Regions from separate parts of the Castellaniella denitrificans genome, predicted to be linked through region 1. Evidence: predicted binding sites of a transcription regulator. Region 1 holds the regulator's gene; each other region holds the start of a gene.
The links. Region 1 encodes sigma-54, which starts transcription at its own class of promoters, with help from an activator protein. Its sites were predicted from a motif close to TGGCANGNAANCTGCTTT; they were not measured.
Positions count from the first base shown of each region.

Region 2: a site for sigma-54 is predicted at 2,274-2,291, ahead of ACFO27_RS13560 (P-II family nitrogen regulator). Genes of this name have one in related genera too.
Region 3: a site for sigma-54 is predicted at 2,666-2,683, ahead of exaC (acetaldehyde dehydrogenase ExaC). Genes of this name have one in related genera too.

Region 1 covers NZ_JBHSEZ010000001.1:1,041,795-1,047,905, forward strand. The annotation lists gene ACFO27_RS04870 (GTPase/DUF3482 domain-containing protein) at 1-1,264, opposite strand, end outside; gene ACFO27_RS04875 (DUF2868 domain-containing protein) at 1,257-2,651, opposite strand; gene rpoN (RNA polymerase factor sigma-54) at 2,715-4,067, opposite strand; gene ACFO27_RS04885 (hypothetical protein) at 4,088-4,630, shown strand; gene ACFO27_RS04890 (TonB-dependent receptor plug domain-containing protein) at 4,884-6,111, shown strand, end outside.
Region 2 covers NZ_JBHSEZ010000028.1:307,753-313,863, forward strand. The annotation lists gene ACFO27_RS13550 (diguanylate cyclase domain-containing protein) at 1-658, shown strand, start outside; gene ACFO27_RS13555 (ammonium transporter) at 646-1,875, opposite strand; gene ACFO27_RS13560 (P-II family nitrogen regulator) at 1,900-2,238, opposite strand; gene ACFO27_RS13565 (hypothetical protein) at 2,730-3,131, shown strand; gene ACFO27_RS13570 (YifB family Mg chelatase-like AAA ATPase) at 3,250-4,761, shown strand; gene ACFO27_RS13575 (accessory factor UbiK family protein) at 4,863-5,102, shown strand; gene rpmI (50S ribosomal protein L35) at 5,355-5,552, shown strand; gene rplT (50S ribosomal protein L20) at 5,566-5,925, shown strand; gene pheS (phenylalanine--tRNA ligase subunit alpha) at 6,004-6,111, shown strand, end outside.
Region 3 covers NZ_JBHSEZ010000028.1:156,737-162,847, reverse strand. The annotation lists gene adhP (alcohol dehydrogenase AdhP) at 1-940, opposite strand, end outside; gene exaC (acetaldehyde dehydrogenase ExaC) at 1,051-2,577, opposite strand; gene ACFO27_RS12835 (sigma-54-dependent Fis family transcriptional regulator) at 2,934-4,814, shown strand; gene rpoD (RNA polymerase sigma factor RpoD) at 4,895-6,111, opposite strand, start outside.

The DNA of each region.
Region 1 (6,111 bases):
CCGGCGCCTCCGGGACGGGCGGCGCCATGCGCGCCAGCAGGTCGCCATCGATGGGCCGCATGGCGGCATGCCCCCGGCACTCCAGCGCACGCACCAGGGCAAGCTGGCGCAACCCCAGCAGGTGCAGCACCGGATCGTCCACCGTCATTTCCGTATTGCCCGCCAGCCGGCCCACCAGGCGCTTGCCCCATTGGCTGGCGCCCTGCCAGGCGCCGCCGATGGCGGCTCCCAGCAGCGCGGCGGCCCCCAGGCTCAGGCCCCCGGTCAGCACGTCGATGGTGGCTCCCGCCATGGCGCCGGTGGCCAGGCCCTTGCCGACCTGGATGCCGAAGGTGCGCAGAGCCTGGGGGTTGAACAGATCCATGCCCCAGCGTTCGCCTTCCAGCGGCAAGGGGTGGTGGGGAAAGGTGGACTTGCTGAAACGGTAGCGCTTCAGCAGGGCGTGCACGCAATCCTGTTCCCGGTCGCGGGTGCGCTTGCGCAGCCCCAGGGTGATGGCGGCCATGTCGGTCGGGTCCTGGGAACAGGGCAGCCGCAGGGCGGCGGCGTCCACCAGCAGTTCGGCGATCAGGCGCGTGGCGTCCTGCAGCCGGCGCAGGCGCTGCTGGCCCAGGTCCGCGCGCAGGGTCTGCAGGGCGGCCGCGTGATGGTCCAGCATCAGGGCCAGGCGGTCCAGCAGCTGGCCCTCGCCGTCCAGCGCGGGCGCCACGGTATCGAAGTCCACCGTGGCGTGCAGCCCCAGGCGGGCCAGCGCGTCGCGCCAGGCGGCCGTGTCCGACAGCGGCGTGCGGGTGAAGTTCAGCACCGGCAGGATGGGGCGGCCGCAGGCGGCCAGCAGCATGAGTTCGTCGCGGTGCTTGGGCAGGACCGGATCGCGGGTGTCGACGACGTACAGGGCGGCGTCGGTCTCCAGCACCGTGGCGAGGACCCGGCATTCCTGCTCGAAGCGGCCGGCGGCTTCCGGGCTGTCGAGCAGCCGCCGGATGCGTTCCGGGCCGTCGTGCCTTTCCTGGGGCGGGGACAGCTGGTCCAGGTAGTCCAGGACGCCCATGGCGTCCTCCAGGCCCGGCGTGTCGCGCAGCACCAGGATGGCTTGGCCGGTCTCGGTCAGCAGCTGGGCGCTTTCGACGTGGCGGGTGGTGCCGGGGCGGTCCGCGACCTCGCCGAAGGACTCGTCGCGCAGCAGCGTGCGCAGCAGCGAAGTCTTGCCGGTATTGGTATGGCCGACGACCGCCAGGTCGATGGGATTCGAGACGTCAGTCATGGCGGAAGCTTCCGATGTGTTCGAGCCAGCCGTCCAGGCTGGGTATCCGGGAAACGGCCTGTTGCGACAGGATGTCCTGCCAGGCCCGCAAGCGTTGCGGTGTGCCGCCGAGGCACAGGGCGCGCAGGTCGGGGCAGGACCGGCGCAGCTCGTCGAGCCAGGCGGCGGCGCCCCTGTCCGGGGTCAGGCGCGCGTCGCAGACGAACAGCAGGTGCGCGGGCGGCGCGCGCAGCAGCGCGCGGATGCGGGCGCGATCTTCCCGGCTGTCGCAGCGGCCCAGGTCCGCCACGCCGTCCGGCAGGCCGGCCGGAGGCCAGGCCAGGTCGGGCCCCAGTTCGTAGGCCAGCACCGCCGCATGGGCGCCGCCGGCGGCGGACGGCGCGACGGGACCGGCCGTGCCACCCGCCGCCGGCGCGGGACGGTCGATGCCCAGGCTGGCATGGGTGGGCAGCAGGCGCTCGCGCAGGTCCAGCCAGCCCGGCAGGCCCGGATCGACGGTCAGCCGGGCCAGGCGGCGGCGCAGGTGCAGGACGCAGGCGAACAGCGCCAGCAGCCGCGGCAACAGCCCCCAGACGACGATGCAGCCGATCAGCCACAGGGACCAGTCGGCCTGGACGCCGGCGGCCAGCGGCTGCGGGCCCAGGCTGGCGGCGATCTGGGCATCGTCCGGCGCCGGGAAGCCCAGCAGGCCGGGCAGATGGCCCAGCGCGCGGGTCGCGCCGACGAAGGCGTCCGGCGACAGCAGGGTGGTTTCCCAATGGAAAGTGTAGCGGCGCGCGCTCAGCAGCAGGAGCAGCGTGGGCACCGCCCCCAGAAAGGCGGCCGTCCAGGCCCCGTGGCTGATCAGTCCGATCGCGGTCTTCCAGGCCCGCGCCCGGCCCAGCAGCGACAGGAAGGCCTGGGCCGCCAGGGCGCCGTCCGGCCCCCGGACCAGGCGCCGCGTCAGCCAGAGCCACAGGCGCGACAGGGTGGTGGAGTCGGGCAGCCCCGGCAGCCAGCCGGCCAGCCAGATCAGGAAGGTGAGCGCATGCAGCCCCAGCAGCCCCAGCAGGGCCAGCGCCAGGTTCACCTGGCCCTGCCCCAGGACGGCGGCGGCCGTGCCGATGCCCGCCAGGCAGGCGCACAGCCACAGGAGCGCCAGCGCCCAGCGGGCGCCGACGGCCCACTGGACCAGGCGGTCATGCAGCTCGCCGTGTTCGGCCAGCCACGCGGCCCGCGCCAGGATGCGGTCCTGGAGATCGGCCGGCCGGCGCAGGGCGGCCTGGCAGGCGGCGCGGTCTTCCAGCGGTCCCCAGTGCGCTTCCCGCAGACGAACGGCCTCGGCCTGCCAGTACTGGAGCAGCGGGCTGGCGGCACGGGCATCGGCGGCGGACGGGCGGTTCCACATGGGGAAACGGGCGGGTGAAAACAGGATGATACCGAGTTTTACCGGATCCGGGCGCTCCGGGCCTCAGGCTCCCGCCGGCCCGCGCGCCTTGCGCACGCTGGCCGGCGGCACGCCCATGGCCTCGCGGTACTTGGCCACGGTCCGCCGCGCGATCACCACGTCCCGGTCGGCCAGCATCTGCGCCAGCCGCATGTCGGACAGGGGCTTGCCGGCCGGTTCCGACTCCAGCATCGTCCGCATCAGCGCCTGCACGGCCAGCGCCGAGGTTTCCTCGCCCGAGCGGGTCTGCACCACCGTGCCGAAGAAGAATTTCAGCTCGTGCACGCCCCAGGGCGTCTGCGCGTACTTCAAGCGCGTGGCGCGGGAAATCGTCGATTCATGGAGATCCAGCGCCTGGGCGACTTCCCGCAGGGTGAGCGGGCGCAGGGCGGAAACGCCGGACTCCAGGAACGCCCGCTGATGCCGCGCGATGTATTCCGCCACCCGCAGGATCGTCTGCCGGCGCTGGTCCAGGTTGTGGATCAGGCTGCGCGCCTGGCGCACCCGGTCCCGCAGGTCGGGCGACAGGTCCTGGCCCGCCAGGCCGTCCGCCAGCTCCGGATTCAGGCGCACGCGGGGCTCGACGGCGGGATTGAGGCTGACCCGCCAGCCGTCCGCCGCGCGATGGAACAGCACGTCGGGCACGACGTAGTGGACGGGATCGGTCTGCCAGGCGCCCGCCGGCCTGGGGTCCAGGCGCCGCAGGGCGCGGTGGGCGGCGTCCAGCAGCGCGCGGTCGCAGCCCAGCGCCTCGCACAACCGCCCCCAGCGGCCCGCGCCCAGATCCTCCAGGTGCTCCGTCAGCCGGCGGGCGCAGGCCAGCACGTCCGCCGGCCACTCGTCGGCGCGCGCCCGCAACTGCAGCCGCAGGCATTCGGACAGGTCGCGCGCGGCCACCCCGGCGGGATCGAAGGACTGCAGCAGGCGCAGCGCCGTGCGCCATTCCTCTTCCTCGACTTCCAGGCCCGGCGGCAGGCCGTCGGCCAGCGCCTCGGGATCGAATTCCAGATAGCCGCGCTCGTCCAGTTCGCCCATCAGCCGGACCACCAGCAGGCAGTCGCGTTCCGTGGCGCGGGTCGCGTGCAGCTGCTGCAGCAGGTGATCGATCAGGCTGGGCGGCTGGCCCGGTTCCGGCAGGTCGTCGGGCAGGGCGGCGCGCGCGGGCTGCGACCACAGGCGATCCAGCCGCTCGGCCTGGGCCGCCGATTCCGGTTCCGGATCGACGGTCTCGAGCAGCGGATTGTCGGCCAGCGCCTGGGCGATCTCCTGGTCCAGCTCCTGGGACGAGCATTGCAGCAGGGCCAGCGCCTGGCGCAGCTGCGGCGTCAGCGTCAGGTGCTGATGCTGGCCCAGCTCCAGGGATGGTTGCGCGCGCATGTTCAATCTAAAATAAAGCCATGAAACCGGAACGAAATGAATCCTCCAGCCGTCGGGACCACGCCTTGCTGCGCAGGATCCTGCTCAGGCTCACCGCCACGTCCAGGATCCTCGCGGCCGCCCTGGTCGTGATGGTCGTCCTGATCTGGTATGACGCGCTGAACCGGCTGCTGGCTTTCGGCAACGGCATCGATTATGCCGGAAACCGCATCGTAGGGGCGGAAGCCACCGCCTTGCTGCAGCGCTACAACCCCTACTTCTGGGGCGCGCTGGTCACGCTCTGCTCCCTGCTGCTGGCCTACCTGACCTGGCTGGCCGTGCGCGCGATCATGGCGCGCGCACGCCTGCGTCCCGTCGATCCCGCCTCCTTCCAGCAACTGGCCGACCAGTTGTCCGGCGCCACGCTGGACGTGCTGCTGTGGGCCTGGCAGACCCGCGACGAACCCCTGCGCGTGGGCGACCTGATGCTGACCCGCGACGAACTGTCCGCCGGCCGCGCCGCCCGGCTGCATCGCGCGGCCGAACAGCTCGCCGTCCTGGAAAACGCCCGCCAGCGGCAGTAACGCCCCTCGGCCGGGCTTCCCGGCCGGTCCGTGCGCACGCCATCGTCCCGGTCTCGACTTCCCTCAGGCCTCGGCTTCTCTCTTCATACAATCGCATATGAGAATAATTATCATAATCATTGATTAATGCGTTTAGATTCCCTATAGTGTGGCTCGCGCCCGGGCAATCCACGCCGCCCGGCTCCCTCGTCCCTCCCCGAGCCATGATCGCGTCCCGCCCGTCCTGTCACTGATCCACACAGGGAACCCAAAAATGAACCATGCGATCATGGGCCGGGGAGAAGCATCCGCCGCGCTGCGCGTCGGGGCGCGCGCGCTGGCGCTGGCATTCAGCCTGCCGCTGGCCGGCGCGGCCTTCGCCCAGGAAACCGGCACGCAGCACGCCACCTGGCTCGACACCATCACCGTGACGGGCACGCGCACCGAAACATCCGTCATGAACAACCCCGCCTCGGTCTCGGTCGTCGACCGGGAGCAGATCGAGCGCCAGGCGCCCGAGAGCATCGCCGAGCTGGTGCGCGACGTACCCGGCGTCGAGGTCGTCGACGCGTCCGCGCCGGGCATGAAGCGCCTGCGCATCCGGGGCGAATCCTCGCACCGCGTGACCATCCTGGTCGACGGGCAGGAAATCACCGACCACAGCGACTATGGCACGCCCATCCTGGTGGACCCGGCCAACGTCGAGCGCATCGACGTCATCCGCGGGCCGGCCTCGGTGCTGTACGGCGCCAAGGCCATCGGCGGCGTGGTCAACATCATCACCAAGCGCGGCGCGCCCAGGCCCATCCAGCTGGAAACGGGCGGCAGCTACTATTCCGGCACGCGCGGCTGGCAGGGCTGGGCCGCCGTGTCCGGCACCGTGGGCGATTTCGACTACCGCCTGTCGGGCAGCGCCGACCGCCACCACGACCGCGAAGTGCCGAACGGCCGCTACACCCAGGACGGCCGCCTGGACGGTTCCAGCTACCGCGACAGCGACGTGGCGCTGCACCTGGGCTACACCTTCGGCCAGAACCGCAACCACTACCTGGCGCTGAAGGCCGAGCAGCACATCCTGAGCACGGACAGCTGGACGGATCCGGATTACCTGCAGGACCCGATCCGCGATTTCCGCATCGAGCTGCCCAAGCGCGACCTGCGCAAGGCCGGCCTGTACTACGACGCCAAGGACCTGAGCCCCGTGGTCAGGAAGATCCACGTCGACGCCTACCGCCAGACCGTGGACCGATTGTTCGAGAACCGGGTCGAAGTGCAGCCGACCTCCTTCATGAACGTCAAGAACACCGCCACCTCGGACGACCGCAACCTGAACTACGGCGGCACCGCGCAGATCGACCTGGCGCTGCACCCCGACCACTACACGATCGCCGGCGTGCAGTACCTGATGGACGACCTGGACACCAGCAAGAACAGCATCACGACCACCTACAGGACGGTTCCGTTCCCCACGACGACCGTGAAGGTCAGCCCGACGCAGACCC
Region 2 (6,111 bases), on a different contig from region 1:
CGTCGAGCGCCTGTCGATCAACACGTCCTACAACCAGGACGGCAGCGTCAATTGCCGCATCGGCCTGTTTTCCGACGTGACCGAGAAGCGCCGCCGCGAGGCGTCGATCTGGCACCAGGCGCACTACGACCACCTGACCCAGCTGCCCAACCGCCAGATGTTCCAGGAGAACCTGCGGCGCAGCATCGAGCATTCCAGGCAGGGCGGGCTGCCGTTCGCCCTAGCGTTCCTGGACCTGGACCTGTTCAAGGAGGTCAACGACACCCTGGGCCACGACGCGGGCGACCAACTGCTGCGCCTGGTGGCCCGACGGCTGGGCGAGTGCGTGCGCAGCTCGGACATGGTGGCGCGCCTGGGCGGCGATGAATTCACGCTCATCGTCCGGGACATCCGGAACCCGGACGACGTCCTTCCCTTGTGCGGCAAGGTGCTGGAATCCCTGGCCCAGCCCTACGCCTTGGGCGACAGCGTCGCGCGGATTTCCGCCAGCATGGGGGTGGCCTTCTATCCGCGCGACGGCGACAGCGCGAGCGAATTGCTGCGGGCCGCCGACCTGGCCATGTATGCCGCCAAGGAGCATGGCCGCAACCAGTGCCTGGTCTACGAGGCCGGGATGCGGGGCCCGGCCCACGTGCGCGCCGAGCCTCAGTCCGGATAGGCCGTTTCGCCGTGCTCCGCGGCGTCCAGGCCCTGGCGTTCATCGTCGGGCGCGGCCCGCAGTCCGATCAGGCGGTCCACCACCAGGGCGCAGATCGCGGCGCTGGCCGCCGCCCAGATCAGGCTGACCAGGACGGCCTCGGCTTGCAGCCAGACCTGGCGCAGCAGCGCACCCAGGCCCGCCGGTCCGGGGCCGCCGAGATCGGCCGAATAGAAGACGCCCGTCAGGATGGCGCCCACGATGCCGCCCACGGCATGGATGCCGAACACGTCGAAGGCGTCGTCGATGCCCAGCCGGCGCTTCAGGCCGCTCACGCCCCAGAGCGCGGCCCAGGAGGCCAGCGCGCCGATGGCGAGCGCCGCGCCCGGCGCGACCAGGCCGGCGGCCGGGGTGATGCCCACCAGCCCGGCGATGGCGCCGGAGGCCGCGCCCAGCAGCGAGGCCCGGCCCTTCAGGACCCGCTCCGCCAGCGCCCAGGCCAGCACGCCGCAGGCGGCGGCCAGCAAGGTGTTGGCCACGGCCAGGACGGCCTGTTCGTTGGCGGCCAGCGCCGATCCGCCGTTGAAGCCGAACCAGCCCACCCACAGCAGCGCGGCGCCGGTCAGGTTCAGCGGCAGGCTGTGGGGCAGCATGGCTTCCCGGCCGTATCCCAGCCGGGGGCCGACCCAGCGCGCGCCCACCAGGCCGGCCGCGCCCGCGCTGATGTGGACCACGGTGCCGCCGGCGAAGTCCAGGGCGCCGCGCAGGTGCAGCCAGCCGTCCCCGGCCCAGACCATGTGCGCGATCGGCATGTAGCCCAGCGTGAACCACAGGCCGGCGAAGGCCAGCGCCGCGCCGAAGCGGGTGCGCTCGGCCATGCTGCCGGTGATCAGTCCGCAGGTGATGGCGGCGAACGTCGCCTGGAACAGGGCGAACAGCAGTTCCGGGATCGTGCCGAGCAGGGGCAGGGGCGCGGCGTCCCCCGCGCGGTACAGGCCGGACAGCCCCAGGCGCGTCCACCCGCCCAGGCCGCCGAAGCCCTCGGTGAACACCAGAGAATAGCCGTAGGCGAACCACAGCACCGTGGCCAGCGCGCAGACGCCCAGCGTCTGGGTCATGACGGACAGCGCGTGGCGCTTGCGCGCCAGGCCGCCGTAGAACAGCGCCAGGCCCGGCACGCACATCAGCCAGACCAGCAGGGTCGAGGTCATGGTCCAGACCAGATCGCTCTTGTCCATGGGGAACTCCTTTTCCAGTAGGGGTCAGAGGGCGGCTTCGCCGGTCTCGCCGGTGCGGATGCGCACCACGTGCTCCAGGGGCGTGACGAAGATCTTGCCGTCGCCGATCTTGCCGGTGCGGGCCGCCTGGCACAGGCATTCCACCGTCATTTCCACCTGGGCATCCGGGACGGCGACCTGGATCTGCAGCTTGGGCAGGAAATCGACCTGGTATTCCGCCCCCCGGTAGAGCTCGGTGTGACCCTTCTGCCGGCCGAATCCCTTGGCTTCCGTGACCGTCATGCCCTGGATGCCGGCCGCTTCCAGCGCGGCATGGGCTTCCTCGAGTTTGAACGGCTTGATGAGTGCGGTGACGAGTTTCATGAATGCTCCTTTGCAGTGTGCTTGCACGGAGGATTCAAGCAAGAGGCGTGCCAACTGTGCCGCATGCCGGGGCGCACGGCGGCGGGGCGGGGGAGACGGTCCGGCGGCACCGGGTCGCACCGCGCCGGTGCGGACCCGCCCCGGAACGGTGCGGCGGCCGTGGGCGGCGCGCCCGAGGGGCGATCCGTCGAAGATCCGTTGAAGGCTCAAGCAGCGATCCGGCGGTCCGGCCCCTGGAGCCCCATGGTTTTGTGTCCAGTTGTTGACCGTGCGGCGAGCCCGGGCGGGTCGATCCGGACGGCTTCCTCCTGCGGGCGGGGCGGGTCAGGGGGCATGGCGGGGACCCTGGCCCGGACATCAGTCATTACATGTCAGGGTTTACCCGTGATCCAGGGTCGCTAGAATTGTAACCAAGCCGGTTGTAACAGACCGGTCTTCTAAGATGATCCGCATTTCACACAGCGGAATTTTGCATAGGGAAGATCATGAACATGACGCGTAAAACGCTGACCTTGGCCGCCATGGCCGCATCGCTGAGCCTGCTGGCCGCTTGCTCCAAGAGCGATGACGCCTCGGCGCCGCCTCCGGCGGCTCCCGCGCCTTCGACGGCGCCGACCCCGGCTCCCGTGCCTCCCGTCACGCCCGCCCCGCAAGAACAGCAGAGCGCCCCGGCCGACCAGCAGTCCATGCAGGACAAGATCAAGGAATCGGCCGAAGCCGCCAAGGACAAGGCCTCCGAAGTCGGCCAGGCCGTGTCCGACAAGGCCGGCGAACTGGCCGACAAGGCCGGCGATGCCGCCAACAACGCCCGTGAATCCGTGAAGGAAGGCGCCGCCAAGGCCGATGCCGCCATCCAGGGCGCCGTCGGCAACTCGAACGGCGGTTCCAAGTAAGGAACGCCGGCTCCCGCCGGGCGTCAGCCCGGCGGGGCGGGACAAATCCGTCCCGCGTGCCGCCCGCGATCCCCCCTCCGCCCCTATAGTGGAACGGGGAATGACGCGGGAGGAGCCGATGTCGCTTGCCGTTCTATCCAGCCGGGCCCTGTTCGGGCTGCGGGTCTGGCCTGTGCAGGTCGAGGTCCACGTGGGCAGCGGCCTGCCTTCTTTTTCCATCGTCGGATTGCCGGGCGCGGGCGTGCGCGAGAGCCGCGAGCGGGTGCGCTCGGCGCTGCTCAGCGGTGGTTTCGAGTTCCCGGCCGGGCGCATCACCGCCAACCTGGCGCCCGCCGACCTGCCCAAGGATTCCGGCCGTTTCGACCTGCCGATCGCGCTGGGCGTCCTGCTGGCTTCCGGGCAGGTTGCCGATGCCCGGGGGCAGGTGCCCGACGTGCGGCATTACGTGCTGGCGGGCGAGCTGTCCCTGACCGGCAGCATCGTGCCGGCGGATGCCGCGCTGGCCATCGCGCTTTCGGTCGCCCGCGCCGATCCGCGGGCCGTGCTGATCATGGCTCCGGCGGCGGCCGGGGTGGCCGCCCGGGTGCCGGGATTGCGGGTGCTGGCCGCTGGCGGGCTGGACGAGGTCGTGGCCCATTTCGCCGGCCGGGCGGAACTGCCCGCCGCCGTGCCAGCGTGCGATGGCCCGGAGGACGAGGACACGGCTCCGTGCCTGTCCGACGTCCGGGGACAGGCGGCGGCGCGGCGCGCCCTGGAACTGGCGGCAGCCGGCGGACACGGCCTGCTGCTGCGCGGCTGCCCGGGCGTGGGCAAGAGCATGCTGGCCCGGCGCCTGCCCGGCCTGCTGCCGCTCCTGAGCCCGGAGCAGGCTCTGGAAGTCGCCGCCGTGCATGGGCTGGCCCGGTCCCGGCCGTCCCTGTCCCGGGTGCCACCGTTCAGGGCGCCGCATCATGGGGCCTCCATGCCGGCGCTGGTGGGCGGGGGCGCCCGTCCCCGGCCCGGGGAAATCAGCCTGGCCCATCATGGCGTGCTGTTCCTGGACGAATTGCCGGAATTCGGCCGCCAGGCCCTCGAAGCCCTGCGCGAGCCCCTGGAAACCGGCTGCGTCACGGTCGCCCGGGCGGCCGGCAGCTGTTCCTTTCCCGCCCGTTTCCAGCTCGTGGCGGCCATGAATCCCTGTCCGTGCGGCTGGCACGGGCATCCCCATCCCCGGCGGGAATGCCGCTGTTCCCGGGGAACCGTCGCGCGCTACCGGGCACGGATCTCGGGGCCGCTGCTGGACCGGATCGACCTGCACGTCAGCCTGGGCGTGGAAGCCTCGTGGCTGGACGCGCCGCCGGGCGAGCCTTCGGCCCTGGTCCGGGAAAGGGTGCTGGCCGCGCGTCGCCTGCAACTGGCGCGCCAGGGCTGCCTGAACGCCGAACTGGACGGCGCGGCCCTGGACCGCCATGGCGATCCGGACGCCGAGGGCCGGGCGCTGCTGATGCGCGCCGCGGCGGCCTGGGGCTGGTCGGCGCGCGCCACGCGGCGGGCCCTGCGCGTGGCGCGGACCCTGGCCGACCTGGACGGCGACGACCGGATCGAGGCCGGGCACATGGCCCAGGCGATCCAGTACCGTCCCGATGAATGAACCTGGCGAATCGGAGCGGCTTGCGAGCCATGGCGTGGGCCGTGATCCATGGCAGGGCGGTAGAATGCCAGTTTTCCCTTTCCCCATCCCAGGAGGCCGCGATGATCGCCCCCAATCAATTGTTCGACGACTTCCAGAAGAACATGTCCGAGTTCCTGGCCAAGACCCCGGCCGCCGACATCGAGCGCAACATGAAGGCCTTCATGACCCAGGCTTTCTCCCGCATGGACCTGGTCACCCGGGAAGAATTCGACATCCAGGCCGACCTGCTGGCCCGCGCGCTGGAGCGCATCGAATCCCTGGAAGCCCGTGTCCAGGCGCTTGAGCAAGACGAAGAATAGACAAATCCGGGCAAATCACCCTATAATCAAGGGCTTTTCCCAATTCCCTTCGGGTTTGCTTCATCCCGGGGGATTTGTCTTTTGGTCCGGATGCGCCGCGGGTTTTGCGGGGATGCCGGGGCCGAAGGGCGGGGAAAGCGGGATTCGCGCATGCAGGTTGCGCATGCCGGGTCCGAACGATTGCGAATGCCAGGTCTGACAAGCGCCCGGATCCCGGGTCACCTGGGTTTGCCAAGCCAACAGAGTATCGTCATGCCCAAGATGAAGAGCAAAAAAGGCGCTTCCAAGCGCTTCAAGGTGCGCGGCAGTGGTTCCATCAAGCGCGGCCAGGCTTTCAAGCGTCACATCCTGACCAAGAAGACCACGAAGAACAAACGCCAGCTGCGCGGTTCGGCTGCCGTCCATGAAACGAACGTCGCCTCCGTGAAGGCGATGCTGCCTTTCGCCTGATCGGAGATTACACATGCCTCGCGTCAAACGCGGCGTCACCGCTCGTGCACGCCATAAAAAAGTCATCAAGGCCGCCAAGGGTTACCGCGGCCGCCGCGGCAACGTATTCCGGATCGCCAAGCAGGCGGTCATGCGCGCCGGCCAGTACGCCTACCGCGACCGCCGCAACAAGAAGCGCACCTTCCGCGCCCTGTGGATCACCCGCATCAACGCGGGCTGCCGCGAACTGGGCGTGACCTACAGCGTCTTCATCGCCGGCCTGAAGAAGGCCTCGATCGAACTCGACCGCAAGGTCCTCGCCGACATGGCCGTGCACGACAAGGCGGGCTTCGCCGCCGTCGTGGCCCAGGCGAAATCCGCGCTGGCCGCCTGACCGACACAGTTTCGTTTTCGATTCTGTATCATCGCAAACGGAGCTCCATCGGGCTCCGTTTGCGTTTTGGAATGCACCATGGACTCATCGCTCGACGAACTGATCGCCCAGGCCCGCGGCCGCTTCGCCCAGGCCCGGGACGCCGCCACGCTGGAAAATGAAAAAGCCGCCTTCCTCGGCAAGCAG
Region 3 (6,111 bases), on a different contig from region 1:
TGGAAACGGTGGCCGCCACCTTCCCCGCGCCGGCGAAATCCAGCGCTTCCTGCAGGTCCAGGCGAGTCCCCACGATGGAACCCCGCACCGTGATGCCGTTGAGCACCATGTCGAAGATCGGCAGGGGAAAGTCCCCCGGCGGCAGGCCGTTCAAGGCGATCGTGCCGCCGCGCCGCGCCATGCCCAGGGCCTGTTCGAAGGCCTTGGGGGACACGGCGGTCACCAGCACGCCGTGGGCGCCGCCGATTTCGCGCCGGAGATACGCCGCGGGGTCGGTTTCCCGGGCGTTCACCGTCACCTCGGCGCCTAGCCGGCGCGCCAGCGCGAGCTTGCCGTCGTCGATATCCACCGCCGCGACGTTCATGCCCATCGCCCGGGCGTACTGGACCGCCATGTGGCCCAGCCCGCCGATCCCCGAGATCACCACCCAGTCGCCGGGCTTGGTGTCGGTGACCTTCAGGCCCTTGTAGACGGTGACGCCCGCGCACAGGACCGGCGCGATCTCGACGAAGCCGACGGTGTCGGGCAGGCGGCCGACATAGTCGGCCTCGGCGACGGTGTAGCGGGCGAAGCCGCCGTTGACCGAATAGCCGGTGTTCTGCTGGCTCTCGCACAGGGTTTCCCAGCCGCCCAGGCAATGCGCGCAATGCCCGCAAGCCGAATACAGCCACGGGATCCCGACGCGGTCGCCCTCCTTGACGTGGCGCACGCCCGCCCCGAGACCGACCACGTACCCCACGCCCTCGTGGCCGGGGATGAAGGGCGGCTTGGGCTTGACCGGCCAGTCGCCGTGCGCGGCATGCAGGTCGGTATGGCAGACTCCCGAAGCCTCGATCCGGACCAGGATCTGGCCGGGGCCGGGCCGGGGCACGGCGACCTCCTCGATCGCCAGCGGCTTGCCGAATTCCCGCACGACGGCGGCTTTCATGGTGGTTTCCATCGATACACCTCCTTTCAGGCAAAAGGCTCCCCCGGCGCTCCGGCGGAGCGCCGTCCTTTTTCGGAGCCGGAATGAAGAACGCCGGCCATCGGGCCGGCGTCATGTCCGCGTCAGAAGAACCCGAGCGCGTCCGGGCTGTAGCTGACCAGCAGGCACTTGGTCTGCTGGTAGGCGTTCAGCGCCATCTTGTGGTTCTCGCGGCCGATGCCGGACTGCTTGTAGCCGCCGAAGGCCGCATGCGCCGGGTACAGGTGGTAGCAGTTGGTCCAGACCCGCCCGGCCTGGATCTGCCGCCCGACCCGGTAGGCCTGCGAGCCGTCGCGCGTCCACACCCCGGCCCCCAGGCCGTAGTAAGTGTCGTTGGCGATGGCGACGGCCTCGTCCTCGTCCCGGAAGGTCATGACCGAGGCCACGGGGCCGAAGATTTCTTCCTGGAAGACGCGCATGTCGTTCTCGCCGAACAGCAGCGTGGGCTTGACGTAGAAGCCCTGGTCCAGGCCGGCGCCGGGCACGTTGCGCGCGCCGCCCGTCAGGCAGCGGGCGCCTTCCTCGCGGCCGATGTCGATGTAGCCCAGGATCTTGTCCATCTGCGCCTTGGACACCTGGGCGCCCAGCATGGTGGAGGCGTCCAGGGGGTGGCCGGTCTTCATGGACTCGACCCGCTGGATGGCGCGCTCGATGAAACGCTCGTAGATGGATTCCTGGACCAGGATGCGCGAGGGGCAGGTGCAGACCTCGCCCTGGTTCAGAGCGAACATGCTCAGGCCTTCCAGGGCCTTGTCGAAGAAGGCGTCGTCCTGGTCCATCACGTTGGCGAAGAAGATGTTGGGGCTCTTGCCGCCCAGTTCCACCGTGCTGGGGATCAGGTTGTCGGCGGCCGCGTGCAGGATGTGCCTGCCGGTCGGCGTCGAGCCGGTGAAGGCGATCTTGGCGATGCGCTTGCTGGAGGCCAGCGCCGCCCCGGCCTCCTTGCCGAAGCCGTTGACGATGTTGAGCACGCCGGGCGGCAACAGGTCGCCGATCAGTTCCATCAGCACCAGGATCGAGGCCGGCGTCTGCTCGGCGGGCTTGAGCACCACGCAGTTGCCCGCCGCCAGGGCCGGACCGAGCTTCCAGGCGGCCATCAGCAGGGGGAAGTTCCAGGGGATGATCTGCCCCACCACGCCCATGGGCTCGTGGAAATGGTAGGCCACCGTGGTCTTGTCGATTTCCGAAATCCCGCCTTCCTGGGCGCGGATGCAGCCGGCGAAATAGCGCAGGTGGTCGACGGCCAGCGGCAGGTCCGCCGCCATGGTCTCGCGCAGCGGCTTGCCGTTGTCGATGGTCTCGGCCACCGCCAGCAGGCGCAGGTTCTGTTCCATGCGGTCGGCGATGCGCAGCAGCACGCCGGAGCGTTCCGCCACCGAAGTCTCGCCCCAGGCCTTGCGCGCGGCGTGGGCGGCGTCCAGCGCGGCCTCGACATCGGCTGCATCCGAGCGCGGGACCTTGCAGAACACCTGCCCGGTGATCGGCGACAGGTTGTCGAAATACCGCCCGCCGGCCGGCGCCACCCAGCGCCCGCCGATGTAGTTTTCGTAGTGCTTCTTGTAGGGAAAGCCGATATCGATGCCAAAGTGCTTCAGGTCGGTCATGTCCATGTCTGTCTCCTTGGTGAAATGGGCCGGCCCCCGCGCGGGCGAGGCGCCGGACGCGCCGCCGCGGCGCGCGGCGGGGCTCCCTTCCATCCAAGCAAGGAGCATGCCAGCTCGCGCCGAAGGCATGCGTTCCGGCCCCCAGGAGCGCCGGGACGCGGCGTCCGCGCGCGGTCCCGGCGGGCCTCGCGCGGTTCGCCCGGGCGGCGCTTTCAAAGACCGGGCGGTGGTGGCATACTGGACCCGAATCGTCTTTCAAAACAGGGACTTGTCGCATTTTGCGACAATCCGCGCCGCAAGCGGCGACAGTCTTCGCCGCGGACCGCGACAGCGTCCGCGACACCCCCGGACGGAGGACTTCCATGCAGGCACCGCCCACGATCCACCTGGCGCCGGGCGCCCGCCCGCAGGCGGCGACGCGCATCCACCAGTCCTGGGCGCGCTGCGCCGACCTGGATCCCGCCCTGCTGGCCGACCCCAATCCCCTGCCCCGCGCGGACCTGGACATCCGCCGCGAGGCCCACCGGCACCTGCTGCGCCTGGCCGAACCCAGCCTCGGCGCGCTGGGCGCGCTGGCGGACTCGGCGCACAGCGTCGTGCTGCTGGCCGACCCCAGCGGCCTGATCCTGCACGAACGCGGCAGCCGCAGCTTCCAGGACAAGGCGCGCCGCGTGGCGCTGCAGCCCGGCGTCAGCTGGGCCGAGCCCCTGCGCGGCACCAACGCCATCGGCACCGCCCTGCACGACGGCCGCGCCGTGCGCATCCACGGCGCGGAGCATTTCCTGGCCTGCAACAGCATCCTCAGCTGCCATGCCGCACCCATCTTCTCGGCCACGGGCGAGATCCTCGGCATCCTCGACCTGTCCGGCCCGGCCGACGACAGGCACGCCACCATGCTGGCCCTGGTGCAGCGCATGGCGCGGGGCATCGCCGACCAGATCCTGGGCGAAAGCCCGCTGCGCCGGCTGGACTTCCGCCTCGGCCGGGGGCCGGAGGACGACGGCCACGCCCTGCTGCTGCTGGACGACGACGCCCGCATCGCCGGCGCCAACGAGGCGGCCCTGCGGGCGCTGGACGCCGACTGGGGACGCCTCATCGGCACGCCCTGCGCGCAATGGATCGACGGACCGCTGCACACCCGGGACGCGCCGCTGCACCGCCACGACGGCCAGCCCCTGACCGGCCGCCTGATCGCGCCGCCGCACGCGCCGGCGCGCCCCGCGACCATCCCGCCGGCTCCGCGGCCCGCGGTCCCGGCCGCCGCCCGCCCGGCGGCCCGCCTCCTGCCCGAACCCGACGCCGTCAGCAGCCCTCTGCTGGACCAGGCCGTGCGCGCCCTGGACGCGGGCCTGGCCGTGCTGCTGTGCGGCGAGACCGGCACGGGCAAGGAAGTCCTGTCGCGCCACATCCACGCCCGCAGCGCCTGGCGCGCCGGCCCCTTCGTCGCCATCAACTGCGCCGCCCTGCCCGAGCACCTGGTCGAATCCGAACTCTTCGGCTACGAACCGGGCGCCTTCACCGGCGCGCGGCGCGAAGGCGCGCGCGGCCTGCTGCGGCAGGCGCAGGGCGGCGTGCTGTTCCTGGACGAGATCGGCGACATGCCGCTGGCGCTGCAGACCCGGCTGCTGCGGGTCCTGCAGGAACGCGAGGTCCAGCCCCTGGGCTCGGACAAGCGCGTACCCCTGGAATTCGGCCTGGTCAGCGCCAGCCACCAGGACCTGAAGGCCCTGGTGGCCCAGGGGCGGTTCCGCGCCGACCTGTACTACCGGCTGCAGGACATGCCGCTGCACCTGCCGCCGCTGCGCGAACGGCCCGACCTGGCGGCCTTCATCGGCGACGCCTACCGGACGCTGGGGGGCCACCTGGCCGGCGACGCGCTGGCCGCGCTGGCCCGCCACGACTGGCCGGGCAACTACCGGGAACTGTTCAGCGTGCTGCGCCGGCTGCGCTGCCAGCATCCGGGGCCCGCGCCCATCGCGGCCGGCGGCCTGCCCGGGGACATCGCGGCGCCGGGTCCCGCCCCCGACGCGGCGCCCGGCCACGAGCCGGGCGTCCCCGCCCCGGCGGCCTGGAGCACGGCCCCGGCGCTCCCGACGGACGGCGATGCCGATCCCGGCGCCGATCTGCGCGCGCTGGAACGGCGGGCCATCGAGCAGGCCCTGCGCGCCTGCCAGGGCAACGTCAGCCGCGCCGCGCGCCGCCTGGGCATCCACCGCAGCACGCTCTACCGCAAACTGCAATAACGGTACCAGCGGCAGCGGGAACGGAACGGGGCCGCCCGAAGGCGGCCCCGTTCATACGGCATCGATGCGAAAAACCCGGATCACTGCCCTTCGAGGAAGGACTTCAGCTTGTCCGCGCGGCTGGGGTGGCGCAGCTTGCGCAGGGCCTTGGCCTCGATCTGGCGGATGCGCTCGCGGGTCACGTCGAACTGCTTGCCGACTTCCTCCAGCGTCTGGTCGGTGCTCATCTCGATGCCGAAACGCATGCGCAGGACCTTGGCCTCGCGCGGGGTGAGCGAATCCAGGACTTCCTTGACCACGTCGCGCATGGAGCCATGCAGCGCCGAATCCGAAGGCGAGACGGTGCCGGTGTCCTCGATGAAGTCGCCCAGGTGGGAATCGTCGTCGTCGCCGATGGGGGTTTCCATCGAGATCGGTTCCTTGGCGATCTTCAGGATCTTGCGGACCTTGTCTTCCGGCATGTCCATCTTCTGCGCCAGCGTGGCGGGATCCGGCTCGGCGCCGGTTTCCTGCAGGATCTGGCGGTTGATCCGGTTCATCTTGTTGATCGTCTCGATCATGTGCACCGGGATGCGGATGGTGCGCGCCTGGTCGGCGATCGAACGGGTGATGGCCTGGCGGATCCACCACGTGGCGTAGGTGGAGAACTTGTAGCCGCGCCGGTACTCGAACTTGTCCACGGCCTTCATCAGGCCGATGTTGCCTTCCTGGATCAGGTCCAGGAACTGCAGGCCGCGATTGGTGTATTTCTTGGCGATGGAAATCACCAGGCGCAGGTTGGCCTCGGTCATCTCGCGCTTGGCCTTGCGGGCCTTGGCCTCGCCGGTGGCCATGCGCTTGTTGACGTCCTTCAGGTCCTTCAGGGGCAGCACCACGTTGCGCTGCAGCTCGATCAGCTTCTGCTGGACTTCCTGGATCGCCGGGGCGTGGCGCGCCAGCGTCTCGGAATAGCCGTGGCCGGCCGCGACTTCCTCGTCCACCCAGCCGAGATTGGTCTCGTTGCCGGGGAAGGCCTTGATGAAGTGGTTGCGCGGCATGCCGGCGCGGGTCACGCAGATCGCCATGGCGGCGCGTTCCTGGGCGCGGACTTCCGCGACCTGGGCGCGCAGGGCGTCGGCCAGGCGCTCGACCATCTTGGCGGTGAAGCGCACGCCCATCAGCTGGGCGTGGATGGCCTCGCGCGCCTGGACGTAGGCGGTGGAACGGTAGCCCTCGGTCTCGAAGGCCACGCGCATCTTGTCGAACCAGGTCTCGACCTCGTCGAAGATCTTGAGGGCCTTGGTGCGCAGGTATTCCA